Regions from separate parts of the Pseudoalteromonas sp. C2R02 genome, predicted to be linked through region 3. Evidence: predicted binding sites of a transcription regulator. Region 3 holds the regulator's gene; each other region holds the start of a gene.

Region 1 (10,602 bases), on a different contig from region 3:
TAAATAGCGAATTGGAAAACTAAATGAAAATAAATAAAATAGCAATTGTAGGTGGTGGTACAGCTGGCTGGTTAGCTGCTAATCATTTAGGCAAAGCGCTGATAAATCGTCCCAATACATCTATTACATTAATTGAATCACCAGATATTCCCTCTATAGGAGTAGGAGAGGGCACTGTTCCAATGATGCGTGAGACCTTAAAAAGTTTTGGTATATCCGAAACAGATTTTGTTCAGCAATGTGATGTAACTTTTAAGCAATCGGTTAAATTTGTAAATTGGTTGGATAAAAATAATCATGGTGAAAATAACTACTACCACCACTTATTTGATTATCCTTTTCCTTTAGGTGATGATTTAGCGCCATTTTGGCTATCAACTGATAAAAAAACGTCATTTGCCGACATCGCGTCATTTCAAGGCGCTATTTGTGATGCGGGACTCGGTCCTAAGACGATATCGACTCCAGAATATCAAGGAACCACAACTTACGCCTATCATTTAAACGCAAAGAAGTTTGCGAAGCTATTAGCAAAAAATGCCTGTGAAAAATTCAATGTGGAACATCAAATAGCTAATGTTACTGATGTGACCCTTAAAGAAGACGGTTCAATAAAATCACTTAATTTAGAATCTGATAATTGTAAGGATGGTACCGAGTTTGATTTTTACATTGATTGCTCAGGTTTTAGCTCATTTCTTATGAGAAAACACCTAGGTGTACAATTTATAGATAAATCTAATGAATTATTGATAGATACGGCAATCGTAGTGCAAGTTCCGACAAATATTGATGATGATATTCCTTCATATACAATTGCAACTGCACATCAAGCCGGTTGGATTTGGGATATTGCGCTTCCTCAAAGAAGGGGAGTTGGCTTTGTCTTTTCATCAAAATATATGAATGAAGAGCTGGCAAAAGAAAAACTCGCAAAATATTTAGGCGAAGATTTATCTGAGTTACCACATCGCAGTATTCCAATGAATATCGGGTATTTAGAAAAGTTTTGGCATAAAAACTGTGTTGCAATTGGCTTATCGCAAGGCTTTGTTGAGCCTTTAGAGGCGACAGCAATTTTACTTGCTGATTTTTGTGCAAAGCAATTAGCGCAAAATTTTCCTGAAGAACAAGCACACTGCGAAAACTTATCAAATATGTACAATAAACGTATTACTTATTGCTGGGATCGTGTCATTGACTTTATTAAGTTACATTACTGTATTTCAGATAGGAAAGATTCGAAATTTTGGCTAGATAACAAAAAAGAAGACGGCATTTCAGAGCATTTAAAACAGTTGCTATTACATTGGCAATCATTTTCACCAAAAACTTCTGATTTCTTTTCAAAGTTTGAAATATTTGATGTTGAGAACTTTTTGTATGTGCTTTATGGAATGAAGTACCAGACTACCATAGGTAACTTAAGCGAAAGCTATTTAGCTAAAGCTAAGTCTGATGCTGAACAGGTGAAGAAACATGCAGATATTTTAGTTAATGATCTACCAAAGCATCGAGAGTTAATAGATAAAATTAATCAATTTGGTATGCAAAAGCTATAGAAATATACAGCTGTACTTACTATGTAAGTACAGCAAACCTTTATTTATTACCTGAGTAGCAGTCGATCAACTTTCGGTTGGTATCAAGTTTCATTTCTGCATTTTTTCCCATCAATTGTATTGATTCAAATGCTTTCTCTAATATTTCATCTGATAAAGTACCGCATTCTACATATTGGGGTAAATATTCCATTCCATAAATGATGTATTGCCAACTGGAAATGTTGAATATGTCATATTTATTTGGAAAGTCTCCCTCTGTTGCTGCATAATGCTGCCATGCTTCAAGTTTATCCTGTAGCGTTTGTGGTATGGTTTTAGGATCCGTTTGATCTATCCAGAACTGAGAGTCTTTTCTATTAGTTAAACAATAATGAAGTTTTACAAAATCAATAATATTATTCCACCGTTGAGTAAAAATTTCATTGTATTGCTTTTGTCTTGTTTTCATGGCTTCACGATTTTGAGGGAATCTCGCTGCTAACGAACGTATTCCTGCTTCTACCATAGCAATCGCTGTTGCTTCTAAAGGTTCAACAAACCCACTGGAAAACCCGATAGCAACACAGTTCTTTTCCCACGACTTTTCTCTATGGCCCACATCAAAACTTAAATGTCTTAATTTAACTTCATCACTTTGAGGTATATTTAAGTATTTTAATAACAGTTCTTCAGCGCGCTCAGGTGTTGTATGTTCAGATGAATACACATAGCCTGTGCCTCGTCTTGATTGTAAACTGATATCCCAAATCCAGCCTGCTTCTTGTGCCGTTGAAATCGTATGAGTGGGGATAGGTGTGTTAGGATCTTCATACGGAACTTGCAAGGTAACAGCGCGATTGACAGATAAATATTTACTTTTGTCAATAAAAGGGACTTTGAGTGCTTTACTTAACAATAAAGAAGAAAACCCAGTGCAATCAACAAAAAAATCAGCTGAAAATACTGTATTATCATCTGCAATAACAGATTCAATAAAGCCATCTTCATCTAGCTTCACATCTGTTATATCGGCAAATGAATGCACAACACCCAGGTTTGCTATAGCATGTTTTTTTACAAGTTTTCCAAGTTTGGTCGCATCTAAATGATATGCATATTTAGCCATCCAAGCATACTCAGGCGTGTTCATATCTTTAGGAGCTAAATTTTGGTCGCATAAGTGTGCTTGTAAACAAACCGAGTGTGCAAAGTCTTTGGTGGTTTTATTTTCATTTTTATTTCGAACCCAGTAAGCAGATAAGTCTATACCTTTTGGCATCGCGGTAGGATCAAATGGGTGATAGTAACTATGCTGTTGTTTTTGAGGTTCGTGTAACCAATTACAAAATTGCGCACCTTGTTTAAAGCTTGCATCACACTGAGCAAAGAAATCTTTTTCACTTAATCCAATATCATGTAGCGTATTTACTATGGTTGGGAAAGTACCTTCCCCGACGCCTATAGTCGGTATATTCGCTGATTCTATTAAATGGACAATGATATCTTGGCCTGTTTTTTTAAAAGAGCTAGCTAGCATTGCTGCACTTAACCAACCTGAGGTGCCCCCACCAATCACATTTACAGTTTTCACTTTTTTCATAATAAAATCACCAGTTTTTTATTGGTATAATTTAAATATTTAAGACAGCGCTGTCAAATTGTGTTTATGTTTTATTAACATTGATTCTGAATTAGTTTACATACAAGCATCAGTAATTAATTGACTGACATATTAAGTTATGTAATATGGAGTCATTATTTTATAGGCCACAGCAATTTAAATTCTTTAGTGGCTATTTGTTATACGGAGAGTAGTACCCATGGCGGATAATATCCAACCTTTACACAATAAAACACATGCTAATACAAAAATAAAAAATGGCATCAATATCGAATTCATTAAAACTCAGCATTTAGTGCCAATTGTTGCACATGAGTTTTCACGTGTAGCTAACGAGTACCCAATTGTTTTTGTAAAAAACTCAGAATCTGGTGAGTTTCAGCCAGTTGCAATGTTAGGTCTTGAGCCTAATGAAAACCTTATGGTTAAAGATGACCAATGGCAAGGTGCTTATGTACCACATGCTCTAACACGTTACCCATTAGTATTATCTGCAACACCAGAAGATAAAACAAAACTAATCGTAGGTATTGTAGAATCAAGTGATTTAGTTGGCGAAGAAGAAGGCCAAGCATTATTTGACGATAAAGGCGAAGAGACTGATTACCTTAAGCGTCGTAAAGACTCTTTAATTTCTTTTGTTGAATTTTCTCAAGTAACTGCAGCATTCTCTAAGTTCTTAGCAGAAAAAGAATTATTAACAGCGCAAACACTTACTCTAGAGATTAAAGGCGAGAAGCGTGATATCAACGGTATTTATTTAATTGATGAAAAGAAATTAAATGAACTATCTGATGAAGATTTCTTAGATATTCGTAAACGTGGCTACCTAGGTCCGATTTACTCTTTCTTAACTTCAATGCATCAAGTAAATCGTTTAGCACGTGTTAAGTCTGCACAAGCTTAAATAAAGATTTATAAGTTTAAATAAAACCCAAGTTTTCTTGGGTTTCATTTAAACTACCTCTCATATTTAATATCAATTCCAAAAGTCTGCTGTTTCTGTTCCCTATAGCTTTAAACATTTAAAATCAATTTCTGGCATCGAAAATGCTTAATTAATATGCAGTAAAAATAAAACAATATATTTATCGTTTTAAGGAATTTTATTATGTTTAGTAAAGAATATTGTCGTGCGTTAGAGTTAAGAATGTTCAAAAAAAGCAAAGAGATCCAGAAGTTGAGATCTCAGCTATTTTTCTTAAAAATTATTAGTTTTACATTTGTATGTTTATTTTTTGTCAGTCAAATGCAAATTGCAACTTAAATTGCATTTTAACGCGTAAGCTTTTTGACAAAGACAACAACAAATAAAGCTAAAGTAAAGCTTCCTGAGAATGCTTCACAGGCCGCAATAAGCCTTGAGAAACCAACAGGGGTGATATCGCCATAGCCTAATGTTGTAAAAGTGACGATGCTAAAATATAAGCTGTTTAACAATGCTGATATGTTATCAGAGGAAGAATTTTCAAAACTGAATCTAATAATTTCATTTGCATAGCTCACACCAAAAACAAAATACAATAGTGCGCAGCAAAATATTAAAGATAATGAGAAAAATATTACATTTAGTGGTTTTTCACCATAACCACATAATACATCTATAAACTTTGAGAATAGTCGTCGTTTCGACCATTTGGGGTATTGATAACGGCGCATAATGAGCTCTTGATGGGTAAACTTTCCTGATAGTTCAAATAATCCCTCAAATTCAGCTGCTTTACGCAAGTCTCGGTAAATCTCTTCTGATTGCTCATAATAATCTAATGCGACATCGAGTTTTCCCTCTTTAATCGCACTATGAGCTTGCTGTTGCTGTAATATTTTTGAGCCTATATCAATGTTATCAATTCTAGTATTGAATAACTTGATCCCCAATAAATTGGTATTTATTAAGCTACAACAATGTAAATTGGCACTTTTCAAATTAGCTTTCATTAAAGATGCACTTTCTATTTTTGTATTGAAAAGATGTGCACCTTTTAAACTGGCACGATAAAAATCGCTTTCACTTAAATCGTAGCCTTCTTTTGAGCCTCTTTTAACTAAGTTTAAGCCATCTAAATTTGAACGCTTTAGTTTTAAGCCTCGTAAAAGACCGCCAGATTTAGCGTATCTTTCTAGTTTATCTTTTAAATCTAATCCACTTTTATCAAATTTTTCATCATGCCAGAAACAAAAGCCAGTGCCCATATCTATTTCCTGACAATGCTGTCCATCAGAAGAGTGGTATTTACATTTAGGTTTTTCTGTCATAAGCATCAGAAATTGGGTGGTTTATATTAATATAATGGTAGCAGGAATCTTACAGCTTGCTAAAAAATCAACTAATGAATCAGTTTTTTTTGAATCCAGCTGAAATCCTTTTGAAGTCATTTCGTAAATTAATGTAACGTTCTTCATGCAGGTGAGGGAGCTTAATACCATCGACTAATTTGAATGTATCAATACATTTTGTATGTATTTGTTGTTGATCATTATTTGAATGTTGAAGCACTTGTAATAGCGCTTGAATGAGGTTTAAAGCACTGCCTGTATTTACAGCAGCATATTCTAGCGCTTTTTCAAATGACTCTATTGCTAAACTGAAATTGCCTTTTTTATACTCTCCAATTCCCTTTTTATTATGCTCTTCAAATAAGCTCACATTTTCTTCTGACTTTGCAGCTTGATCTTTGAGCATGCCATCAACAAAAGCCGTATTTGAATTCTGCTCACTTAAGCTTGCTTGTTGTTCTGTTGCTGCTTCAAATTCACCAATTTGCATTAAAGTGAGAATCGACTCAGGATATAAATCAAAAGACAGGTTTTCATTATTTTCTTCTAATTTAAGCTGTAAATTAGCTAAGTCTTTTTTTGCGTTTAAAAAATTACCTTGAACTGCGTTGATCCTTGCTTGACATAAAGTTTCGAATGATGAAAATGATGTTTTTTCAAATAACTTTTTCTCATTTTTTGCTTGTTGTATCGCTAATTTAGTTTCTTTTAAATAGTGTTCTTTATCGGGAGCGTTATCGGTATTTTGAGCCGCATCAAGTAGAGAACGAATATAATTTAACTGATGCTCGATCGATTGGTGAATTGATTTTTTACTCATAGACAATAGAGATTGGCATGCGTTTACTAAACTATTATAAGCATGGTTTTGCCTGGCAATATCAGCCAGTAAATATTGCCTGGAAAATGAGTATGGTGAAATAGATGAACTTTTCTTGATGGCTTTTAAGGCTTGTTTCTTCTGGCCTTGTGCCAATAAGCATTTAGCTTTTATATCATGCGCCTCTACACGAAACCTATTTTGCTCTAAGACTTCATCACACAATTCTAATGCGTCATCAAATAAATCTTGTTGATATAATATACTTGCTAAAGAAGTTAAAGCCCAAGGGACACGCTTATTACTGAGTTCATTCACTAAAATTTTCTCAGCTTCATTAAAGTTTTTTTGCTCTATATGTAAATTTGATAATAGCTTTGAACAGTATTGCCTATAACGATTGTTTTGCTCGATAATTTTTTTTACTTCTTCTATCGCAGAATCATTATCGTTTTTAGATAATGCGACTAAAGCAGGTTTTAGTGTTAACTTTCTACTGTGTACTTTATCTATTCGCTTTTTTAAAACACCTTGAGAGAAAGGTTTAATTAAATAGTCGTCTGGTTCAGCTTCAACTGCCCCTAGCACCATAGGTCTCGTTGTTTCACCTGAGACAATCATATAGATAGCATCAACAACTAGGCAGTCTTTTGCCCTGAGCTCTTCTAATAATTGCCTTCCATTTTTACCTAAACCTAAATTATAATCTATAAATAGTAAGTCAAATTTTACTTCCATACATTGCTGAATGGCAGATTCACCCGTATCTGCAAAATGTATATTTCTGGCGCCTAAGCCAAATAACATGCCTTTAAGTAAAGTTTGAAAAGAGCGTTGATCGTCTACAATCAAAACTTTCTTTTCTTTAAAGTTAATCATTTCTTTTTTTGGCATTTTACTTATATGTTTAGCCTTTCACTATTATGAATAGTAAACTATTTAGCTTAAAACTGCGTTAGAAATTTAATTAGAGATGACTTTGCATATAGATTATCAGTTAAAAAAAAGCCAAAAACGTAAAACAATTGCCATTAATATAAAAAACTCTGAAGTAACCGTATTAGCACCTCATTTTGTTCCAAAGTCATATATAGATGATTTGATTATAAAGAAACATCAATGGATAAATAATAAAATTGCTGAGCAACAATTAAATACCGATGCAATTAAAAATAAAAAATCACCGTTGGAAACACAATCATTTAAATTATTTGGGGAAGCGATTTCAATACAATTGCTGCGCTCAAATGTATCTAGTATTAAATTTGATGGAAAAACCTTATTTTTATCTGCAGCAAGTAGAGTCAAAAATTTACAAGCGCATTATCAAAAACAATTAAAGGTTTTTTTAAAACAAAGTCTTGATTCATACTTAGATATTAAATTGCCTGAAGTATCTAATTATATGGAATTGAGTTTTACGAACTATCAAATAAAAACTTATAAGAGAAGATGGGGGTCATGTAACTCAAAGAAAGAATTAACTTTTAATGTTTTATTAGCTGGCGCACCTAAGTGGGTGATTGATTATGTGATCGTGCATGAAATTTCCCATCTAAAATACTTAGATCATAGCAAGCGTTTTTGGCGATTAGTAAACAGTCATTATTCAAATGTAACGGAGGCTGAATCTTGGTTGAAAATAAATGCAATGAGTTTAGATATTTGAACTGGAATTGGTGTTTTATACGAAAATTATAAGATGAGTAGATAAAGGTATAGCTCTATAATTCAGATATTAAATCAGATTTGAATTATTTAGAATAGTAGGTAATTTGAAACTGGTGGAGGGAGGTGGATTCGAACCACCGAAGGCTGAGCCGTCAGATTTACAATCTGATCCCTTTGGCCACTCGGGAACCCCTCCGCAGTATGCGGCGAATAATAATATTAAATTATTAAAGCTTGTATTCACACTTTATTCGGCCAAGAAAAAAGTGGTGGAGGGAGGTGGATTCGAACCACCGAAGGCTGAGCCGTCAGATTTACAATCTGATCCCTTTGGCCACTCGGGAACCCCTCCAGAACACGAAGCGGATATTATCAAAATTATCACGGCTGTAAAGGTATTTTTTTAAATTTATGACTGTTTGCTTGAATACTGCCCATTTAGCTTGAAATGCAATCAATGTAGCTTTATTTATATTGTGTTAGGTTTAGTCTTGAACTAAACCTGAGGTTTCAATTTCAATACTTATCCCCTGACTTTTAATAAAGTGGTCATTCAGCGGGGACTTAAGGTGTTTAAGAAGTTGTTTCTTTATATGGCGCTTTGATTAAGAAACGCCATTTATTTTATAAAAAGAGCGCAATTTAATTTAAGATATTGATGGTTAGGCCGATAGGGTTTTATCTATCTAACCAAGAGTAATTTAATGCAACTTGAAAATATTTTGACTAATGAAATGCAACTAGGCAATCAATTGTCTCTTTGTGTTGCGCAGAATCGTCGAAATGATTTTTCAATTCTTTTGGCTATGTTATCAAAAGATGCTCTAGATTTTTCTCAGTTTCACTTACCGCAAAGTGACCCTCAAAGTTTTGATAATAAAGATACAAACCTTAGATTATTATTAGGGGCTGCTACTGAGCAAAAGTTGGCGCCATCAGAGTATAATATGTTAATTGGTAAGGAAAACGCTAAAATTATTCAAAATCAAGGAATAGATCAGTTTAAATTGATGAATTGTTTATCACCCGAACCTTTGGCTATTAGAGATGATCTGAGTCATATAAATAGCCAAATTATAGATAATTGTGAATTGTCTGTTAGAAAGAGAATACAGTCTAATGATATTCAGTTAAGTCAAAATCAAATGAATGCGGTAGATTTTTATAATCAGTTACAAGAGCCTAAGTTATACGAACCTTTAACATTACTTCAGGCGTAAATTATCACCCGAAGTAAATTTATCATTTATATCTTTACTGGTAATGACACTTTTTGAATTTTTTATTGCTTCCACAAGGACATACATCATTCCTATTTAGTTTTACTTCTGGTGTATCTTTAATATCACCGTCTAAGTAAAACCACGCACCCTCTACTTTTATAAATTCAGATTTTTCATGTAACGTACAGTAAAGGTTACCAAATAAATAATGGGCTTTAAATTTAACGTAACCTGTATCGGATTGGTCTTGTGAATCAATTATTTCTAGCTTTATAAATTGACAGCTATTAGCAAATTCAGCGATTTCTTTTACTGGATTTTCAGCTTGTTTATCTTTTGCATACGTATTGTATATATACTTTGCATTACCTTGGGTATATGCACTGTAGCGAGAGCGCATTAAAGTTTCTGATGATTGCGCTATTTTATCACCGTCAATATAAGGTTTACAGCAACTTTCAAAGCTCTGTTCATGACCACAAATACACATATTTAATTCAATCTACCTTTAAAAAATTTCTGCAAGTTTAACAAAAATTTTTGAGGATTAAATTTTTAACTAACGTAATGGCTGTTAATTGTTTGTTTTTTATCGCTGAAGCAGTATAGGTTTGTATTTGATGATATTTTGGCTTTGGTTAATAAATCTAGTTGATAATCATTTAGCATGTTTGTCCAAGTGATCACAGCAGAGAAATTGCCATTATTTAATGCCGAATTCAGCACGTAATCTAAATTTGATAAATGTTTTTGTCTGATCACTAATAATTTTGATTTATCAATTGAACAAGAGTCTAACAGTGATTTACTTGGCACTTGATCTGGTGCAATTAACAGTGTCCAACCGCTTTGGCTGTTATATTGATGCAATATTTTCATTAGCTCAAAAGTAGCTGAAATATCATCTTCAATTTCTATTAGCTGAATAGAAGATTGCGTTTGATTTAAGTCATAGCTTTTTACAGTTCTAATATCAATTGTTTGCAACATAAATTATCTCACTGGTGATTTATACAGTAGTTGTTGTATACAGTAGTTTATACAGTGGATTGATGCAAGTACTTTTTGATAATTTTTTAATCAATTATTCATTTTTATTTTGTGATTCAATATAAAATTTATACTCTTCATCTTGAATTTGTTCATAAAGATTAGCAGCTTGGGTTTGTGCATCTTTAATTTGTTTTGCACATAACAGCCTTTGGAGTTTACCTTTAGCTTCTACAGCCTCAATCATGCCTTGTGACTCAGCTAATGTAAGCCAAGTAACTGCGTGATACTCGCTTTGTGGTAATCCATTACCTTTAGCAAACATTAAACCTAAGTAATATTGTGCTTTAACATGGCCGGAAATTGCTGCTCGGCGCATCCATTTTGCTGCACCGACGTCATTTTTACTTTTTGCCATATGTATTGATGTAGCAAATAATTGCTCTTTACTTGGTT
Region 2 (9,750 bases), on a different contig from region 3:
CTGCAATCGCCCTTGCTTTAGGGTTACTTCTTGGTGGTATCGTCATTTCGTTTATATCTACGGATGAAGATGAATCTAAAATTGAAACTAAAACTTTATATGTAGGTAATCTTCCTTATCGTGCAAATGAAGGTGTTGTCAGAGAATTATTTGAAGAACACGGTAAAGTTTTCACAGTACGTTTATTAAAAGATAAAAATACAGGTAAACGCCGTGGCTTTGGGTTTGTTGAAATGGCAGCTAAAGATGCTGACTCTGCTATTACGTCTTTAAACGATGCTGAATTTCAGCAGCGCACACTAAAAGTAAGAGAAGCAAAACAAAAACAAGAGAATAATGAATCTACAGTAAAAACTGAATCTAGAGATCAATCAGTTTAATTACTTCTACTCTTTGTTTGGTATTTTTAATTGGGGCCGTTGCGTAAAATCGCACCGGCCTTTTTATTTGTTGTGATTTTTGATCTTTTATATTTTGCGGCAATACATCAATTACTCTATTTGCGATAGCATTTCCCGAATCAATTAATTCAATATCCATATCTAACGCTTTATGTATCTCTGATGATAAAATTGGAAAGTGTGTACAGCCTAAAACTAAATAATCAATTTCTTTGGAGATATTTAAATTCTCAACCTCTTCCTTTAATGCGAATTGATTTACTTCACCCCGCCAAAATTTATGCTCTGCTAAAGTCACTAAATTTACAGAAGCATATAAATGAACCTCAATACCATTAGCATGATCTTTAATTAAGTTTTGTATATATTTATTATTTGTAGTTGCAGGTGTTGCTAATAAGCCTATTTTTTTGGTTTTGGTTTTACTTGCTGCAGGTTTGATTGCAGGCACAACACCTACAATAGGAATATCTGTATGAGAACGTAATAAACAAAGACTTTGTGTACTTGCTGTATTACAAGCAACAACGATGAGATCTATCGGTTCAAAAGATTCTTCAACCGTTTTAAGTTTTTGTAATAACCTTTGTTGCAATACTTTTGATTCTAATTCACCGTACGGTAAATATAGATTATCCATTAAATAGCTATAGTTAGCATTAGGGAATGCTTTTTGAATATGTGCTAATACAGATGTACCACCAATACCCGAATCAAAAATAACAATATGCTGCAAAGGTAAAGCTCAATAAATATAAGAAGACATACTATTGTGACATTATACCTTTGCTAGCTCAAGAAACTGAGCTAGTTTGAAAACTTTAAGACTGGATATCACTATCTGACTTTTCAATCTCTGGTATTTCATTGTCAAGTAAAGCAAGCTGATCAAATAATGATTGGCTATATTCTATAAATTTATCAGCCTGCTCTCTTTCTTGATTCAACCACTGTAAGATCCCAGCTAATTCATTTTCAATAGATAACGGCTTAGCCTGCTCATATGCCTTCTCCAAACCTTCATTAAGTGGCGCGAGCTGCTTGGCTAAATCAACCCCTGGCATATTGGAGCGATATTCTTTAACACTGACGAGACTCTCTGTTTGTTGTAAATTCATTGAAAATGCTGCGAGTTGGCTCGTGTCCATATTAATTTTACTCGCCTGTTCAAATGCATCTTCCAATGAACCAGAGAAAAAATCATCACTGACTTTTTGTAAATCAGACATAAGCGCATTTATCGCTTCTTGCTCTTCTTCATTTAAATCGCCATTAACTTCAAATGAAAATGCAGCTGAATATGATTTTGAATCTTGGTATGCGAATGATTCACTTTGATTGTTTGACTGATAGACTGAAGCATTTTGATGCTGATAATCTGAATTAAAACTAATACGAATTTCATCGCCTTCTTGAGTTTTTATTGTTAAATCAGCACTGTTTGATAAATTATAACTACTTGCTTGAGCATAATTTACTGATGATGCTTTTGGTGTTTCTAACGCACTTTCAAATTCATCTAAACCTTTATTCATCAGTTCTGAGCTTTTAGCAATGCCCTCCTGTATATCATCAGTCATTAAACCAGAATCTTCTAGCTCTTCAGATGCTTCTTTTATACCTGTTTCAATACCGCTTCTTGCTTGATTAAGAATATCTTTAAGTTTGTCATCTGACGCACCATTACTTTGCGCATTTAAAACAGCTGTTTTGACAAAACCTAAAACATTTTTTGCGACTTCTTCAAAATCAAATAAAGACTCAGCTTTATTAGCTGAAGTTGGCGGCATGGATAGAGAGTTAGATAACTTATCTTGCATAACTCTTGAGGCAATTTGGGTATTTTTTGAAAACTGCACTGAACCAGACATTTGAGAGTGCTCTTGTGCTTTATCACTCTTTTTGAACAACTGATTAAATAACGATGCGGGTTGAAACCCAGAAGAACCAATTTTCATGACTTGCTCCAATTCAGTGTCTTTATTGCTTATCGGCAATTTACGTCAATACTAAAGTATGAATTAATAAAATATTTAAATTTATATAGACAAACTAATATCACTCCATAAAATAGCGCGACCAGCTCAGACGAGAAAACATAATGGCTATTATTGAAATTGACGAAACTACTTACGATTCACAACTAAGTGAAAAAGAAATCCGAATTCAAAAGCAATTTGAACAATTCGGAGTTAAAAAATTAGAAGTTTTCAACTCTGAGCCAAAACATTATCGCCAACGTGCCGAGTTTAGAGTATGGCATGAAGGTGATGATTTATTCCACATAATGTTTAATCAAGAAACCAAAGAAAAAATCCGAGTTGAACATTTTGAACCAGCTGCACCTATCATTTACGACTTAATGCCTAAATTAATTTCATTATTACAATTCAATGAAATTTTAAGACGTAAGTTATTTCAAATAGATTATTTATCAACTCTAAGTGGTGAAGTATTAATAAGTTTATTATATCACAAGCCTTTAGAAGATGAGTGGTTAGTCGCAGCAGAAGAATTAAAAGCAACTTTAAGCAAAGAATTTAATGTTGATATTATTGGTAGAGCACGAAAGCAAAAAATATTACTAGGTAATGACTACTTAGTTGAAAAACTTAATGTGGCAGGTAAAGAAATTACCTATCAACAAGTAGAAAATAGCTTTACACAACCCAATGCAAAGCTAAATCAAAAAATGCTAGAGTGGGCGTTAGATATTAGCCAAAATTTAGAAAATGATTTATTAGAACTATATTGTGGTAATGGCAATTTCTCTATCGCGCTGGCAAGTGCATTCGATCGTGTATTAGCAACTGAAATTTCAAAATCATCAGTAAAGTCAGCACAATTTAATATTGCTGAAAATAACATTGATAATGTTGATATCATCCGCATGTCCAGTGAAGAGTTCACGCAAGCGCTTAATGGTGAGCAAGAATTCACTCGATTAAATGGTATCGATTTAAAGAGTTATAACTGTCAAACGATCTTAGTTGACCCACCACGAGCGGGTATGGATGAGAAAACAACTACTTTAACGCAAAACTACGATAATATTATTTATATCTCTTGTAATCCAGATACATTAGAAAGAGATTTAAAGCAATTAACCACAACACATAAAGTTGAGCGCTTTGCTATTTTTGACCAGTTTCCATATACACACCATATAGAATCCGGCGTATTTTTAACGCGAAAATAACTTAGTCTTTTTTAGGTGCTGCTTTTTTACCATAGATTGCAGCGCCTTTAGCAACATACCTTAATTGCCAAACTAATCTATCAACCAATTCATCCCTTTGTTTCTTATCAATATCTAAAGCCTCAGCTCCTGCATTAAATACCAAAGTAACCATAGCTTCCGCTTGAATGTAAGCATGATCAGCATCACAATTTGTTTCGTTTTCTAGATAATGAGCCAGCTCTAAAATAAAGTGTTTTATTTCTCGAGCTACTGCACTTCTAAATGCAATTGAAGTACCTGAACGTTCACGTAGCAATAATCGAAACTGATTACTCGAGTTTTCAATAAACTCCATAAAAGTATGAATTGAAGTATGTATTACGCTGCCTTCGCTTTTTATTCTTCTTCTCGCTTGGCGCATTAACTGCCTAAGTGTTAACCCCGCTTCATCAACTAAAGTTAAACCTAATTCATTCATATCTTTAAAGTGTCTATAAAAAGAAGTTGGTGCGATACCTGCTTCTCGAGAAACTTCTCTTAAACTTAAATTGGATAAACTATGCTCTGCGCTCAATTGATTGAATGCCGCTTCAATTAGGGCAAGTCTTGTTCTTTCTTTTTGTTTTGCACGAACGCCAGCCATAGCTACCTCTATAAATTTAACTTTTGTCTTTCTTTTATCTACTTAGACAAGTTTCACAAGTCAGAAGTCTAACATAACTACTAGGTAAATTCGTTTTTACTCTATCGAATAACTTGACTAAAAGATAATTTACTACTATTTTAGCGCACAGTTGTACGCTCAAATAAACTAATTTAAATTATTAACGAAGAAGACAAATGAAAAAACCACCATTGATCTGGGCAAACGTCCTATTTTTTACACTGACATTTATAGCCGCAATCATTTTAGTGCCTCTATATGGCGTAATGGTTGGATATACCAGCACAACTTGGTGGGCATTTATTGCTTGTATGTTTTTTGCCGGGTTATCAATAACAGCAGGTTACCACAGATTATGGGCTCATAAAACTTATGAGGCACACCCTGTTATAGAGTGTATTTTTGCCATCGGTGGTGCATTTGCAATGCAAAATAGCGCACTTCACTGGAGCTCAGATCATAGAATTCATCATGGCCAAGTTGATGATCCCGTTAAAGACCCTTACGCCGCAACTAATGGTTTTTGGTATAGCCATATAGGTTGGATGTTACGCAATTATCAAGGTGATCAATATGGTAATTACAACAATGCGCGAGATTTACAAAAAAACAAAATAGTCATGTGGCAACACAAGTATTATTTCCCGCTAGCATTTTTTGTTAATGTATCTATCCCATTATTGTTAGGGATCATATTTGGTGATGTGATTGGCATGTTACTATTATCAGGATTATTAAGACTGGTGCTAAGCCAACATTTTACTTTTTTTATTAATTCAGTCGCACACATCTGGGGAACTAGACCTTATACTGAATCAAATACGGCCAGAGATAATGGTATTTTAGCTTTTTTCACCTATGGTGAGGGATATCATAATTACCATCATATTTTTGCCAGTGATTATAGAAATGGTATAAAATGGTATCAGTACGACCCAACTAAATGGATGATCAAGTCACTTTCATACTTTGGTCTTACAAAAAAACTTAAAACGATTTCGATAGATCGCATAGAAAAAGCAAAAGCTGAAACGCAACTAGCTGCAACAACCAGAAAATTATCACAATTTTCTGTCACTCAAGACAAGCTAGACTTGTTGCAGAGCGAATACGAATTATTAATCAAAAAATTACAACATTACGCAAAACTAAAAAAACAATTGCTTGAAGCTAAAAAAAGTACCATATTGCAACAATATGAAAAACTAGCTTTAAATAAACAGTACCAAGAGTTTGAACAGGCTTGGCAGCAGCAAAAACAAGCATGGCTTGATTTAAACATCAAGTTGCTTAATGCTCGGTATAGTTAACTAAAATACCCCAATCATAGGCTTTAAGGTTATGATCTGGTTATTTTTGTTTCAAGCGAAATAATTGAGGATAGCCAGTGGCAAAGCAAAGTAAGTCTAAAAAGGCACAAGAAGAAGTATCATATCAATTTGATGCCATAATTATAGGCACAGGCCCTGGCGGTGAAGGCACCGCCATGAACTTGGCTAAAAGTAAAAAACGTGTCGCCGTTATCGAAAAACAAGAATCTGTTGGTGGCGGTTGTACACATTGGGGCACAATCCCATCAAAAGCACTACGTCACTCAGTAAGTCGATTAATCGAGTACAATCGTAATCCGCTTTTTAATACTCAAGAATCTAGAAACAAGCTTACTTTTCCTGATATTTTAAGCCATGCTGGCAATGTTATTTCTAAGCAAGTTAACTTACGTACTAGCTTCTACGATAGAAACCGCATTAGCTTATATCACGGAGAAGCTTCTTTTGTAGATCAACATACAATTCAAATTAAAAAGCCTGATGGTTCAATAGAATTACTGACAGCTGAAACAATCGTAATTGCAACGGGTTCTCGCCCATACCATCCACCACAAATAGATTTTGATCATAGCCGTGTTTACGACAGTGATACTATTTTAAAACTAAAACACGACCCAAGACATATCATCATTTATGGCGCAGGTGTGATTGGCTGTGAATACGGTTCTATTTTTAGAGGCCTTGGTTCAAAGGTAGATTTAATCAATACCCGTGATCGCCTACTGGCATTTATGGATGCTGAAATTTCAGATGCATTAAGCTACCACTTCTGGAACAGTGGCATCGTAATTCGTCATAATGAAGACTTTGATAAAATCGAAACACGTGATGACTGCGTAATAGTACATATGCAATCAGGTAAAAAAATGCAAGCTGATTGCATCTTATTTGCGAATGGCAGAACAGGTAATACTGATACTTTAAATCTACAATCAGTGGGTTTAGTTGCCGATGGCCGAGGTTTGTTAAAAGTAAATGAAAGTCATCAAACGGAAATTAACAATATATATGCTGTGGGTGATGTCATTGGTTATCCAAGCTTAGCAAGTGCTGCTTTTGATCAAGGTCGTATTGCTGCTGATGCAATTGTTGATGGCCACTGCTCAGCTAAATTGGTTAGTGACTTGCCTGTTGGCATTTATACTATTCCTGAAATTAGTTCGGTTGGTAAAAATGAGCAAGAACTAACGATGGCAAAAATACCATATGAAGTAGGTAGAGCACAATTTAAACATTTAGCAAGAGCACAAATTGCAGGTACTGAAGTCGGTAGCCTGAAAATTTTATTCCATATCGAAACCAAAGAAATATTGGGCATACATTGCTTTGGTGAGAGAGCGACTGAAATCATTCATATCGGTCAAGCAATTATGGAACAAAAGAATGGCGGTAATAATATTAATTACTTTGTTAATACCACATTTAACTACCCTACAATGGCTGAAGCATATCGTGTTGCAGCATTAAATGGTCTTAATCGCTTGATAAAGTAATATCACCATAAAAAGTAGGTACTAATTGTGCCTACTTTTCAATCTAACTATTGTATCTGTGTAAAATTATTGTAAACTTAATTGTATAACAACAACAATAATTAGGCTGGTGCAAAATGAAAAGTAAAATGAAGCTATTAACTATAGCTCTATCACTTTGTTCTACAAGTGTTTTAGCTGATTTTTCATCAGCCAACAAAGATTTACAAAATAATAACTTTGCAGCGGCCGCAAAAGAATTTACAGCTTTAGCACAACGTGGTCATTCAAAAGCACAATTCGAATTAGCACAGCTTTATGAAAAAGGCTTAGGTGTAGAAAAAGATATCACAACTGCATATGCTTGGTACTTACTTGCTGTAGATTTTAAACACCCTGAAGCTAAAGAAAAGTACCGTAATTTAAGAAGAAGCATCCCCTCTAGAAAAGAAGGCAAACAGGCCTACCTTGCTCTTAAAAATAAATATGGCAGTCAAAAGCATAAATCTCTTTATGAACCTGATTTAAAGCGCACTAACTTTTACCCAGCTCGAGCTAAGTTAATCGAAAAAGTAGAACCGCAATACCCATCAGACCTTGCTGCACTTAATAGCGCCTGGGTCAGCATATCTTATAATGTTGATGAAAGTGGTCATGTGGAAGATGCGCGTGTATTAGCGTCATTCCCTAAGGGCGCATTAGATGAATATGCACTTGCAGCCGTTAAACAATGGCAATATGAGCCTCAAGTAAAACGCAATGGTGAGCCAGATCGTGCTCATGATTTAATTACCACTTTTAAAACAAAAAGCCAAAGCTCTAAAAACCATAAACAATATAAAAAACAGCTTGCACAATACACAGATAAACTAAAAGCGCTTGCTATTAAAGGAAATAGCTATGCACAAGCACGCTACGCCTTAATGCTAGAACAAGAAGTAATAGAGTCAACAAAAGGCGAGCATATTAATTGGTATTATAAAGCAGCCGTTAATGGTAATTACGATGCCCAATTGCGTTTAGTACATTGTTTTGAAAATGGTGAAGGTTGCCAACCAAGTGAAGACAAAGCATTTGCTTGGTTAATAAAAGCAAGTGAAACACAAAATGCCAGAGCCCAATTCCAATTAGCGACAACATATTTAAATTATGAAAGTGTGCATTACAATGTTAAAAAAGCCGCTGAACTCTTAAAACTTGCAACATTACACGAATACTTCCCTGCTATGGTTGAATACTCAAGATTATTAGCTTTTTCTGATGAAGCAGGTATTAGAGATGTTTCATCTGCAATCAAATATGCAGAACTGGCACGTTCATTAGATGCAACAAACCCAACATTATTATCAGTATTAGGCGCAGCATATACTGAAATGGGTCGTGTACAACAAGGTGATACGTTATTACGCCAAGCGTATGATGAAGCCAAAAACCGTAACTGGCCAACGAAGAACTACTTAGATTTAATTGAAGGCGGAGAAGCTGCTATGATGGCAAGTGGTGCAAGTTTAAGATTAAATAACTAAACATATTTTAGTCATGTAAAGTAATAAAAAAGGAGAGCTTAGCTCTCCTTTTTTATTACTATTGTATCGCCTTATTTATGATAAGGCTTACTTAGCTCATGTACTGAGTTAATAAATACGCCTGCATTTTCTGGTGTTACATCTGGTGTAATACCATGACCTAAATTAAATACATGACCTGTGCCGCCTTCACCAAATCCTTCAAGAATTGTTTTAACTTCTTCACGAATACGTTCAGGAGATGCATGTAACATTGCAGGATCCATATTACCTTGAAGTGCAACTTTATCACCAATACGGCGCTTTGCATCAGCCATATCGATTGTCCAATCAAGCGCTACTGCATCACAACCTGTTGCAGCGATATCTTCAATCCACATGCCACCATTCTTAGTGAATAAGGTTACAGGAACTTTACGACCATCATTTTCACGAATAAGGCCTTTAACAATTTTATCCATGTAAGCTAATGAGAATTGCTTGTAATCTCTTGGTGTTAAAATGCCACCCCAAGTATCAAAAATCATTACTGATTGTGCACCAGCTTTGATTTGTGCATTTAAATATAAAATAACTGAATCAGCTAATTTATCTAATAACATATGCAACATTTTAGGTTCAGCAAATGCCATTTTTTTGATTTTGCCAAATGCTTTACTGCTTCCGCCTTCAACCATATAAGTTGCAAGCGTCCAAGGTGAACCTGAAAAACCAATCAATGGAACTTCACCTTTTAATTCACGACGAATAGTACGCACAGCATTCATTACATAGCCAAGTTCTTGCTCTGGATCAGGCACTGGTAAGTTTTCTACATCTGACATACGTTCAATAGTACGTTCAAATTTAGGGCCTTCACCTGTTTCAAAATAAAGACCTAAGCCCATAGCATCAGGAATAGTCAAAATATCACTAAATAAAATAGCGGCATCTAAAGGGTAACGACGTAATGGCTGTAATGTTACCTCACAGGCAAACTCCGCGTTTTTACATAAACTCATAAAGTCACCAGCTTCAGCACGTAATGCGCGGTATTCTGGTAAATAACGACCTGCTTGACGCATCATCCATACAGGCGTTGCATCTACTGGTTGTTTTAATAAAGCACGTAAATAACGATCGTTTTTCAATTCACTCATGTAAGTCTCTTTTAGCTGATTAATCCCAACATTTTA
Region 3 (10,602 bases):
TAATACTTTATAAAGATGGAATGATAATTGCCTTTACTCAGGCAAGTGTCAATTTTTTGTAATTGTAGTTGTATGGATTTGAAAGCAGTTTTTACTCAGTTAAATAATGAAAAAATGGATTACCTCAAGGGTGTTGGTACGCCTTTATTGGTTTTAGCAGCGCTTGCTATGGTGGTATTGCCTATGCCTCCATTTTTATTGGATATGCTGTTTTCTTTTAATATCGCTTTAGCATTACTCGTATTATTAATCACTGTTTATACACTTAAACCCGTTGATTTTGGTGCTTTCCCTACCGTAATTCTTATCGCAACAGTATTAAGGCTAGCCTTAAATGTTGCTAGTACCCGAGTTGTATTATTAGAAGGTCATAATGGCCCCGACGCCGCAGGTCAAGTAATTGCAGCATTTGGTAATGTTGTGATTGGTGGTAACTATGCTGTAGGTTTAGTTGTATTTATAATCCTGATCATTATTAACTTTGTTGTAATTACAAAAGGTGCAGGACGTATATCTGAAGTATCTGCACGTTTTACATTAGATGCTATGCCAGGTAAACAAATGGCAATTGATGCAGACTTAAATGCGGGTTTTATTACTGCGGATGAAGCGAGAGACCGACGTGGAGAAGTAACACGAGAGGCTGATTTTTATGGTTCAATGGATGGTGCAAGTAAATTTGTAAAAGGCGATGCTATCGCGGGTATCGTGATATTAGTGATCAACATTGTAGGTGGCTTGTTTATTGGCATGATCCAGCATGACTTGTCATTTAGTGTTGCTATGGAAGTATATACGCTACTAACAATTGGTGATGGTCTGGTTGCTCAGCTGCCATCTCTACTATTGTCAATTGGTACAGCCATTGTTGTAACCCGCCAAAATGAATCACATAAAATGGGTGAGCAAATATCTAAGCAATTAGGTAATGAAAAAGCACTTTATATTGCATCAGGTATAATGATCACTATGGGCTTAGTGCCTGGTATGCCGCATTTAGCTTTTATTTCTTTAGGATTAATCATTGGTGCTATTGGTTATTATGGACATAAACAAGCTAGTGAACAACAAGCACAAACAGAGCAAAATTCTGCAGGTGGGCAGTTAACTACAAATACACCTGGGGCAGCTGTACCGGCAGCACAAGAGCAAAAAGAGCTTGGTTGGGATGATGTTCAACAAGTTGATGTAATTGGTTTAGAGGTAGGATATAGACTTATACCTATGGTAGATCAAGCACAAGGCGGTGAACTATTAAGTAGAATCAAAGGCGTACGTAAAAAGCTATCACAAGAATTGGGGTTTTTAGTACCACCAGTGCATATTAGAGATAATCTTGAATTAGATCCAAACGCATACCAAATTACCTTAATGGGTGTTTCTACTGGTGTTGGTGAGCTTAAACATGGCAATGAGCTTGCGATTAATCCAGGTCAAGTATTTGGTCCTGTCGCCGGAATTGAAACGAAAGATCCTGCATTTGGCTTAGATGCAGTCTGGATTGCACCTGAGCAAAAAGATGAAGCGCAATCTTTAGGATATACAGTTGTAGATGCTGCAACGGTTGTTGCAACTCATATAAGTCAGCTTTTACATAACAATGCCTCTTTATTGTTAGGTCATGAAGAAGTACAAAACTTATTAGATATGCTTGAAAAAAGTCATCCTCGTTTAGTTGAAGGTTTAGTGCCAGATGTATTACCGCTGACAACTATCGTAAAAGTATTACAAAACTTATTGAATGAAGGTGTGCCAATTAGAGATATGCGTTCAATTGTACAAACCCTTGTTGAATACGGACCAAGAAGCCAAGATGCTGATGTACTAACGGCTGCAGTGCGTATTTCACTAAGAAGATTAATAATCCAAGACGTTGCTGGCGCATCAAATGAAATACCTGTCATAACTTTGGCTCCTGAGTTGGAACAGATGTTGCATCAATCACTTCAGAATGCAGGCGATGAAGGTGCTGGCATAGAACCTGGGCTTGCTGAGAGGTTGCAAAACTCACTTAGTGAAGCACATAAAAACCAGGAAATGTCAGGTGAACCTTCAATATTGTTGACCTCAGGTATGTTAAGAACGGTTTTATCACGATTTGTTAAAAATACAATTCCTGGTTTACGCGTGGTTTCTTATCAAGAAGTACCAGATGAAAAGCAAATTAAAATTATCAGCTCTGTTGGTCAGCAATAATAAAGATAAGGGGTAGAATGTGAAGATTAAACGTTTTTTTGCAAAAGATATGCGCACAGCACTGAATGAAGTTAAAGAAGAGCTAGGTGTAGATGCTGTTATTATGTCAAATAAAAAAATGGCTGATGGTGTTGAAATCGTTGCTGCCGTTGATTACGACAAAACGCCAGCTCAGGCTAAGCCTGCAGCTCGAGTTGAAACACCAGCTGCACAGCATCTGGCTAATCAGACAAGAACACGTGCAAATCTAAACGCTCACTCACAAATGGCCTCACAATATAGTTCAAAGGTTAATAACTTTGTTCGCCCTAAACCATTAGCAGCAAAACCTGAGCCTGAAGCAAAAATTGCGGATAGTTTAGAGGCCTTATTAAATAGACAGTCTACTCAGTCTAGAGAAAACGAACAGTCAAATATGTTTAATAACAAGTTTGATGAACCTATCGAGGAAATAAATGATGATTCATTTGAATCTCCTTGGTATAACAAGTCAAATGCTCCAGAGAAAAAAGCTGTTAAATCAGAACATAAAGAGATAAAAGAGCAAAATAATAAAGAAATGCAAGCGATGCAAGATGAAATGGCTGCAATTCGCCAATTATTAGAGCATCAAGTATCAGGTTTAATGACACAAGATTTAGCGCGCAGAGACCCAACTCGTGCATATATGATAGAAAGACTTAAAGGCATGGGCATCAATGATGATGTCGCAGATCAAATGGCATGTTTTATTCCTGATGATGTATCAGAAAAAAAAGCATGGGAAGCTTTGTTAGAAATGGTACAAAGCCAGCTTTATACAACGAATAATGAAATATTACGCCAAGGCGGAGTTTTTGCACTTGTAGGGCCAACAGGTGTTGGTAAAACAACGACAGTCGCAAAGCTTGCAGCTTTAGGAGCACAAAAATTTGGCGCTGATAAAGTTGCGTTAATTACAACGGATACCTATCGTATTGGTGCATATGAACAACTTGCAACTTATGGCCGAATTATAGGTTGTCCAGTCAAGCAAGTTAAAGATGCTAATGAATTAGCTGAAGTTTTATACCATTTACGTGGTAAGCGACTAGTATTAGTAGATACGGCTGGAATGAGTCAAAGAGATTTACGTCTGACCGAACAGTTAAATACATTAATGAGAAATGTTAGAGTTGATATCCGTAGTTATTTGGTTTTAAGTGCTACGGCACAGATGGGCGTTTTGCAAGAAACAGTAAAACACTTTAAAAAGGTACAGTTAAGTGGTTGTATTTTCACCAAACTTGACGAATGTCTAAGTTTAGGAGAAATTATCAGTATTGCGATTCAAAATCGTCTGCCGATAGGGTATCTTACTAATGGTCAGCGCGTACCTGAAGACATTCGAGTTGCAAATGCTGAAAAATTGGTTAAAAAAGCAGAACAATTGTATGCTAAAAAGACTAACGCACAATATCACAGAGATTCAACGGTAGAATCTCAAACAGTAGGAATGTATGATTAATACAGTTATGGATCAAGCAAGTGGCCTGCGTAAAATGAAACAGAATAATAATGCAGTTAAAGTAATCTCAGTAACTGGCGGCAAAGGCGGCGTAGGTAAAACAAATGTCTCTTTGAATATGGCAATAGCCATGGGACAACAAGGTAAACGTGTTCTTGTATTAGATGCCGATTTAGGTTTAGCTAACTGTGATGTCATGCTAGGTCTACGTGTAGAAAAAAATTTATCACACGTGCTTTCTGGCGAGTGTGAATTAGAAGATATTTTAGTTGAGGGACCTCACGGCATTAGAATTGTGCCTGCAACATCAGGCTCGCAAACGATGGTTGAGCTTTCACCTTCAGAACATGCAGGGTTAATTCGTGCATTTAGTGAACTTAATGCCGATTATGATGTATTAATTGTTGATACTGCAGCAGGTATTTCTGAAATGGTATTAAGCTTTTCTCGTGCAGCACAAGATGTGTTAATGGTGGTGTGTGATGAGCCAACTTCAATTACAGATGCATATGCCTTAATTAAGATATTAAGCAGAGAACATGGTGTTTATAAGTTTAAAATTATTGCAAATATGGTAAGAAGTTTAAGAGAAGGGCAAGAACTATTTGCTAAGCTGTCTAAAGTAACAGATAGGTTTTTAGACGTTTCATTAGAATTAGTGGCAACAGTACCTTTTGATGAAAATATGAGAAAGTCAACGCGTAAGCAAAAAACAATTGTTGACCTTTTTCCTAAATCTCCCGCCGCAATCGCATTTAAGACTTTAGCTACAAAAGCAGCTAAATGGCCAATTCCAAATCAGCCTTCGGGGCATCTGGAATTTTTTATTGAAAAATTAGTAAACCGCTAAAGGCATTTTTGTTAGTGAATAAAGTAGCCGGATACAGTGATAATAACCATATTGCACAAGTTGTAGAGCGTCATACGCCTTTAGTTAAGCGTATCGCTTATCATATGTTGGCGAGACTCCCCGCAAGTGTGCAGTTGGATGATTTAATTCAATCAGGCATGATAGGTTTGATTGAAGCTGCTAAAAACTTTGATGGCACAAAAGGCGCTAGTTTTGAAACATTTGGTGGCATAAGAATCAGAGGTGCTATGCTAGATGAAATTAGGAAAGGCGATTGGGTACCAAGGTCTGTTCACAGAAACAGTCGCCAGGTTGCTCAAGCCATTTCAGAATTAGAATCTCAGCTAGGCCGAGAAGTAAAAGACATAGAAGTTGCTGAAAAACTTGATATTACACTCGATGAATACCATCATATCCTTAATGATGTGAATTCAGGTAAAATTCTAGGAATAGAAGATCTCGGTGTTGATGAAGATGTGCTGCAAATATCATCGGATAAATCATCAAGTGATTCGCCTTTTGCGTCAATAAAAAATGATAAGTTTAATGTTTCATTAGTAAAGGCAATAAAAACATTGCCTGAAAGAGATGCTCTTGTATTATCTCTCTACTATAATGAAGAAATGAATTTAAAAGAGATTGGACAAATACTTGATGTAAGTGAGTCTCGTGTTAGTCAGATACATGGACAGGCAATGATAAGGCTTAAAGCTAAAATCAGTGACTGGGTTTAAATAAAGTGGTTGTAACCTTGAGTTCGTACCTCACAGGAGGATGTTTTGGATAAAAATATGAAAGTTCTTGTAGTTGATGACTTTTCTACTATGAGAAGAATCATTAAAAATTTGCTAAGAGACTTAGGCTTTACTAATGTCCAAGAAGCAGATGATGGTAGTACTGCACTACCTATGCTACAAAACCAAGAGTTTGATTTTGTAGTAACCGATTGGAATATGCCAGGTATGCAAGGTATAGACTTACTAAGAGCGATTCGAGCTGATGATAGCTTAAAGCATATACCAGTATTAATGGTAACTGCTGAGGCTAAAAAAGAACAAATAATAGCTGCTGCACAAGCTGGCGTTAATGGTTATATTGTTAAGCCCTTCACAGCTGGCACGCTTAAAACTAAATTAGAAAAAGTGTTTGAGCGCTTAGGTTAAATTATGGATGAGTTAATAATTTCAACTGATTCACCTCAAATTACACTTGAACAAGCTAGACAACTTGTATCATTACTTGAAAGTAATGAACAAGCACAAGCTGATGAATTGCTATTGCAAATAACAACACAAATGCAATCTGAGCTATTTGAAGAGGTTGGTAAGTTAACTCGTCAATTACATGACTCATTAAATAACTTTCAGTTAGATTCAAAGCTTACCGATTTAACGCAAGACGCATTACCAGATGCAAAAGAGCGTTTAAATTATGTCATAAAAATGACAGAGCAAGCTGCGAATAAAACCATGGATGCGATAGAAGCAGGTTTACCAATAGCTGATGAGCTAACAAGCGAACTTGATAACATTAAACCTTCATGGGATCGACTTATGAGTCGCGACCTTAAATTAGGCGAGTTTAAATCCTTATGTCATGGGTTAGATTCGTTTATTTTAAATACGCAGGGTAATACTCAAAAGCTACAAGGCTTAATGACAGAGGTCTTAATGGCCCAAGATTTTCAAGATTTAACAGGGCAAGTTATTCGCAGAGTGATAGAGCTTGTGCGTGAAGTTGAAGAAAGCCTTATTCATATGTTGAAAGTTTTTGGCTCGCCAATTGATGGTGAGTTACCTGTAAAAGAAGTTATTGAAGAAAAAAATATAGAATCATCTCTACAAGTTGAAAAAGAATTAGATCAAGTTGCAGAGGGTCCGATTATAGATGCATTAGAACGTGATGATGTTGTATCAGATCAAGATGATGTTGACGACTTATTATCAAGTTTAGGTTTCTAAAAGGGAGAACTGCTGCATGAGTTTTGAACTAGATGAAGATATTTTGCAGGATTTTTTGGTTGAGGCCGGAGAAATTCTCGAATTATTATCTGAGCAGCTTATAGAATTAGAAAATAACCCTGAAGATGCTGATTTATTAAATGCAATATTTAGAGGTTTTCATACTGTCAAAGGTGGCGCTGGATTTTTAGCAATGACAGAGCTTGTTGATGCTTGTCATGGTGCCGAAAATGTTTTTGATATTTTACGTCAAGGGCAAATAAGTGTCACTCCAGAATTAATGGATGTTATTTTACAAGCGCTAGATTGTATAAATATTATGTTTGCTTGTATACAAAATCGTGAGCAACCAGATGCGGCCGATCCTAATTTGCTAAAAGCGATGCATGACCTTTGCAAACCTCAAAGTGAAGGCGAAGCTTCATCTCCTCAAGAAGCCACAGCTCCAGAAGTAGAAAATTCTGTCACACCAAGCCCTGAAGAAGATTTAAGCTCTGATTTTGATGACGTATTGTTTGATATGGATGATACAAGTTCAGATGATTCAAATATTGATGATATATCAGAAGATGAATTTGAAAGCTTATTAGATGAACTTCATGGAGCAGGAAAAGGCCCTGTAGCTGAAGAGTCAAAAGCGGCACCAGAAATCACAAATGATGCACCTGATGGCGATATTACAGATGATCAATTTGAAAATTTATTAGACGAGTTACATGGTGTTGGCTCGTTTGGTGAAACCCAAAGTGCAGCTCCAGAAGAGAAAAGTAATGTCGTTGAAAGTACGCCTATAGCGAGTTCAGATTCTGAAGATATTTCAGATGATGAATTTGAAGCTTTATTAGATGAACTTCATGGCAAAGGACAGGGTCCTAAAGCGGTAGAGTCCGAGCCAACTCCAGCTCAAAAACCTGCAGTTGCAAGTAAACCTAAAGTTGAGAAAAAAGTAGAAAAACCAGTTGCGAAACCGGTAGCAAAACCACAAGCAAAAGCAGAAGAAAAGCCTAAACCAGTATCAAAACCAGCTGCAGAAAAACAAGCAGCTAAATCTCCTGCAGTACAAGCTGAAACAACGGTTCGAGTAGACACTAAACGTCTTGATCAAATAATGAATATGGTTGGTGAACTTGTTTTAGTTAGAAATAGATTAGTAAGCCTAGGTGCGACTAATAGTAGCGAAAGCATGAATAAGGCAATTTCAAATCTTGATGTTGTGACAGCTGATTTGCAAAGTGCTGTGATGAAAACACGGATGCAACCTATTAAAAAGGTATTTGGTCGTTTTCCTCGCGTTGTTCGTGATTTAGCACGTAGCTTGAAAAAAGATATTAACCTTCAATTAGTTGGGGAAGATACTGATTTAGATAAAAACTTAGTTGAAGCACTTGCAGATCCTTTAGTGCATTTAGTTAGGAATTCAGTTGATCATGGTATTGAAATGCCAGATGAACGTGAAGCAACAGGTAAGTCAAGAACCGGTACAGTTACACTTTCAGCCTCCCAAGAAGGTGATCATATACTTTTAACCATCGAAGATGATGGTGCAGGTATGGATCCAGATAAACTAAAAGATATTGCAATAGGCAAAGGTGTTATTGATGCCGATTTTGCATCAAGAATGACTGACAATGAAGCATTTAATTTAATATTTGCACCAGGGTTTTCGACCAAAGAAGAAATATCTGATATTTCAGGTCGTGGTGTGGGTATGGATGTTGTTAAAACAAAAATCACTCAGCTTAATGGTTCAATAAATATTGAATCTCAAAGAGGTACAGGTACAACATTAGAAATTAAAGTACCACTGACTTTAGCAATATTACCAACATTAATGGTACTTGTTGAAGAACAAACATTCGCACTTCCTTTAGCCTGTGTAAATGAAATATTCCATCTCGATTTATCGAAAACAAATATAGTTGATGGTCAATTAACGATTATTGTTAGAGATAAGGCAATTCCATTATTTTATCTTGAAAGTTGGCTTGTTAAAAACCCAGCTTCAATAGCAGATCAACGTAGTGGAGATGGACATGTTGTTATCGTTCAATTAGGAACGCAGCAAATAGGCTTTGCCGTTGACTCATTAATAGGTCAAGAAGAAGTAGTAATAAAACCCTTAGATGCTTTGTTACAAGGAACTCCTGGTATGGCAGGTGCTACAATAACGTCTGATGGTGGAATTGCTCTAATACTAGATGTACCTAATTTATTAAAGCACTATGCTGGCAAAGTAAAATAACTAAATGAGTAAATTGAATGACAATTAAAGTTTTAGTTGTTGATGATTCAAGTTTTTTTAGACGAAGAGTCAGTGAAATATTAAATCAAGATCCAGAATTAGAAGTAATCGATACAGCAAATAATGGTAAAGAAGCGGTTGAAAAAGCGGCTGAAATAAAACCTGATGTGATTACTATGGATGTTGAAATGCCTATACTTGATGGTATCAGCGCAGTAAAACAAATAATGAAGGCATCTCCGGTGCCAATATTAATGTTTTCTTCTTTAACGCACCATGGCGCAAGTGCAACTTTTGATGCACTTGACGCGGGTGCTTTAGACTTTTTACCTAAAAAGTTTGAAGATATAGCGCGAGATAAAGAAGAAGCAATTAAATTATTGCAACAAAAGGTAAAGGAGATAGGTCGACGAAGACTAAGTCGCTTTGTAAGAAAACCATCCGCAGTAGAAAAGCCAGTTATTAAATCTCGCCTAGTAAAACCTGCTGAGAATAACTTTGAGACTAGAAGAAAAACAACGCAAGATGTAAGAGCTTCAGGAAAAACATATAAAATAGTAGCGATTGGTACATCAACAGGGGGACCGGTTGCACTACAAAGTATACTGACACAGTTACCATCAAACTTCCCTCATCCGATTCTTTTAATACAGCATATGCCGGCTGCTTTTACGCCTGCATTTGCAGTTCGTCTGAATTCCTTATGTAAAATTCAAGTGAAAGAAGCGCAAAATGGTGAGGCATTAAAAGCTGGCACCGCTTATTTAGCACCTGGTGGTAAGCAGATGTTGGTTGAAGGTCGAGGAACTGGCCAAAAGATACGAATTTATGAAGACGAAGGAACCAGAGTCACTTATAAACCGAGTGTTGATATCACGTTTGCAAGTGTGGCAAAAAGCTACACAGATTCGGTTTTAGCCATCGTATTAACTGGCATGGGAGCTGATGGTAGAGATGGTGCTAGATTGTTAAAACAAGCAGGCTCTAAGATATGGGTTCAAGATGAAAAAACCTGTGTTGTATATGGTATGCCTCAAGCGGTTGCCAACGCAGGGCTTGCTGAAGCAAGTATTGCATTGCCAGATGTCGCGAGTCGCATAACAAGAGAAGTCGGTTGTGGATAAACTATCAATTTCAGGCTTGTTAATTGCTATATTTGCAATTGGTTTTGGTTATTGGTTTGAAGGTGGATTATTATTAAGTTTAGTGAACTATTCAGCCCTTTTGATTGTAATAGGCGGCACATTAGGTGCTGTTATGCTGCAATCTCCTGCGGGAATTTTCCTGCAAGGAATAAAAATGTTTACCTGGATAATAATACCGCCGAGTTATCCAGTAGATAAGGGCATTTCTCAAATAAAGTCATGGTCAAATAAAGCACGTCAAGACGGTTATTTATCATTAGAAAATGAAGCTTTAAATAGTAAAGATTATTTTGTTTCTAAGGGTCTTAATATGATGATTGATGGTGTTGCACCTGAGCAATTTCGAGAGACAATGGAAGTTGAACTTATTTTACACCGAGAAGCCTTAATTAAATCTTCAAAAATTTATGAAGCTATGGGCGGGTATAGTCCGACAATTGGCATTTTAGGCGCTGTTTTAGGCTTAATACAAGCTATGAACTTTATTAAAGAGCCTGAGTTACTTGGAGCAGGGATCGCAACGGCATTTGTTGCAACAATTTATGGTGTGGGTTTTGCTAATTTACTTTTTTTACCAGTTGCAAATAAGCTCAAATATATTGTAGAAGAGCAGATGATGTACCATGAATTACTAGCCGAAGGTATGTTGTCTATATTACAAGGAGAGAGTCCTAGTAATATAGAATTAAAGCTTTCTGCATATCAAACACAAAAGCATTACT

The links. The regulator FliA, encoded in region 3, starts transcription of late flagellar genes. The targets are predictions, from matches to a motif close to CTAAAGNTNNNNNNNNNNNNGCCGATA.
Region 1: the regulator FliA is predicted to act here: its motif matches at 8,580-8,606, upstream of KO527_RS06480 (VC2046/SO_2500 family protein).
Region 2: the regulator FliA is predicted to act here: its motif matches at 2,390-2,416, upstream of KO527_RS25720 (DUF5610 domain-containing protein).

The regions. Positions count from the first base shown of each region.
Region 1 covers NZ_JAHKQC010000020.1:135,752-146,353, forward strand. The annotation lists gene KO527_RS06435 (tryptophan halogenase family protein) at 24-1,562, shown strand; gene KO527_RS06440 (tryptophan halogenase family protein) at 1,603-3,144, opposite strand; gene KO527_RS06445 (SapC family protein) at 3,365-4,072, shown strand; gene KO527_RS06450 (hypothetical protein) at 4,277-4,432, shown strand; gene KO527_RS06455 (ion channel) at 4,441-5,421, opposite strand; gene KO527_RS06460 (response regulator) at 5,501-7,156, opposite strand; gene KO527_RS06465 (SprT family zinc-dependent metalloprotease) at 7,236-7,931, shown strand; tRNA gene KO527_RS06470 (tRNA-Tyr) at 8,045-8,129, opposite strand; tRNA gene KO527_RS06475 (tRNA-Tyr) at 8,201-8,285, opposite strand; gene KO527_RS06480 (VC2046/SO_2500 family protein) at 8,638-9,153, shown strand; gene KO527_RS06485 (YchJ family metal-binding protein) at 9,188-9,646, opposite strand; gene KO527_RS06490 (SulA-like leucine-rich domain-containing protein) at 9,712-10,146, opposite strand; partial or broken gene KO527_RS06495 (hypothetical protein) at 10,241-10,602, opposite strand, start outside.
Region 2 covers NZ_JAHKQC010000057.1:50,234-59,983, reverse strand. The annotation lists gene KO527_RS25730 (RNA-binding protein) at 1-380, shown strand, start outside; gene murI (glutamate racemase) at 361-1,137, opposite strand; gene KO527_RS25720 (DUF5610 domain-containing protein) at 1,223-2,359, opposite strand; gene trmA (tRNA (uridine(54)-C5)-methyltransferase TrmA) at 2,503-3,600, shown strand; gene fabR (HTH-type transcriptional repressor FabR) at 3,602-4,225, opposite strand; gene KO527_RS25705 (fatty acid desaturase) at 4,423-5,556, shown strand; gene sthA (Si-specific NAD(P)(+) transhydrogenase) at 5,634-7,070, shown strand; gene KO527_RS25695 (energy transducer TonB) at 7,187-8,575, shown strand; gene hemE (uroporphyrinogen decarboxylase) at 8,647-9,714, opposite strand.
Region 3 covers NZ_JAHKQC010000021.1:43,288-53,889, forward strand. The annotation lists gene flhA (flagellar biosynthesis protein FlhA) at 73-2,196, shown strand; gene flhF (flagellar biosynthesis protein FlhF) at 2,216-3,682, shown strand; gene KO527_RS06715 (MinD/ParA family protein) at 3,675-4,532, shown strand; gene KO527_RS06720 (RNA polymerase sigma factor FliA) at 4,547-5,266, shown strand; gene cheY (chemotaxis response regulator CheY) at 5,312-5,695, shown strand; gene KO527_RS06730 (protein phosphatase CheZ) at 5,711-6,493, shown strand; gene KO527_RS06735 (chemotaxis protein CheA) at 6,510-8,735, shown strand; gene KO527_RS06740 (chemotaxis response regulator protein-glutamate methylesterase) at 8,753-9,859, shown strand; gene KO527_RS06745 (flagellar motor protein) at 9,852-10,602, shown strand, end outside.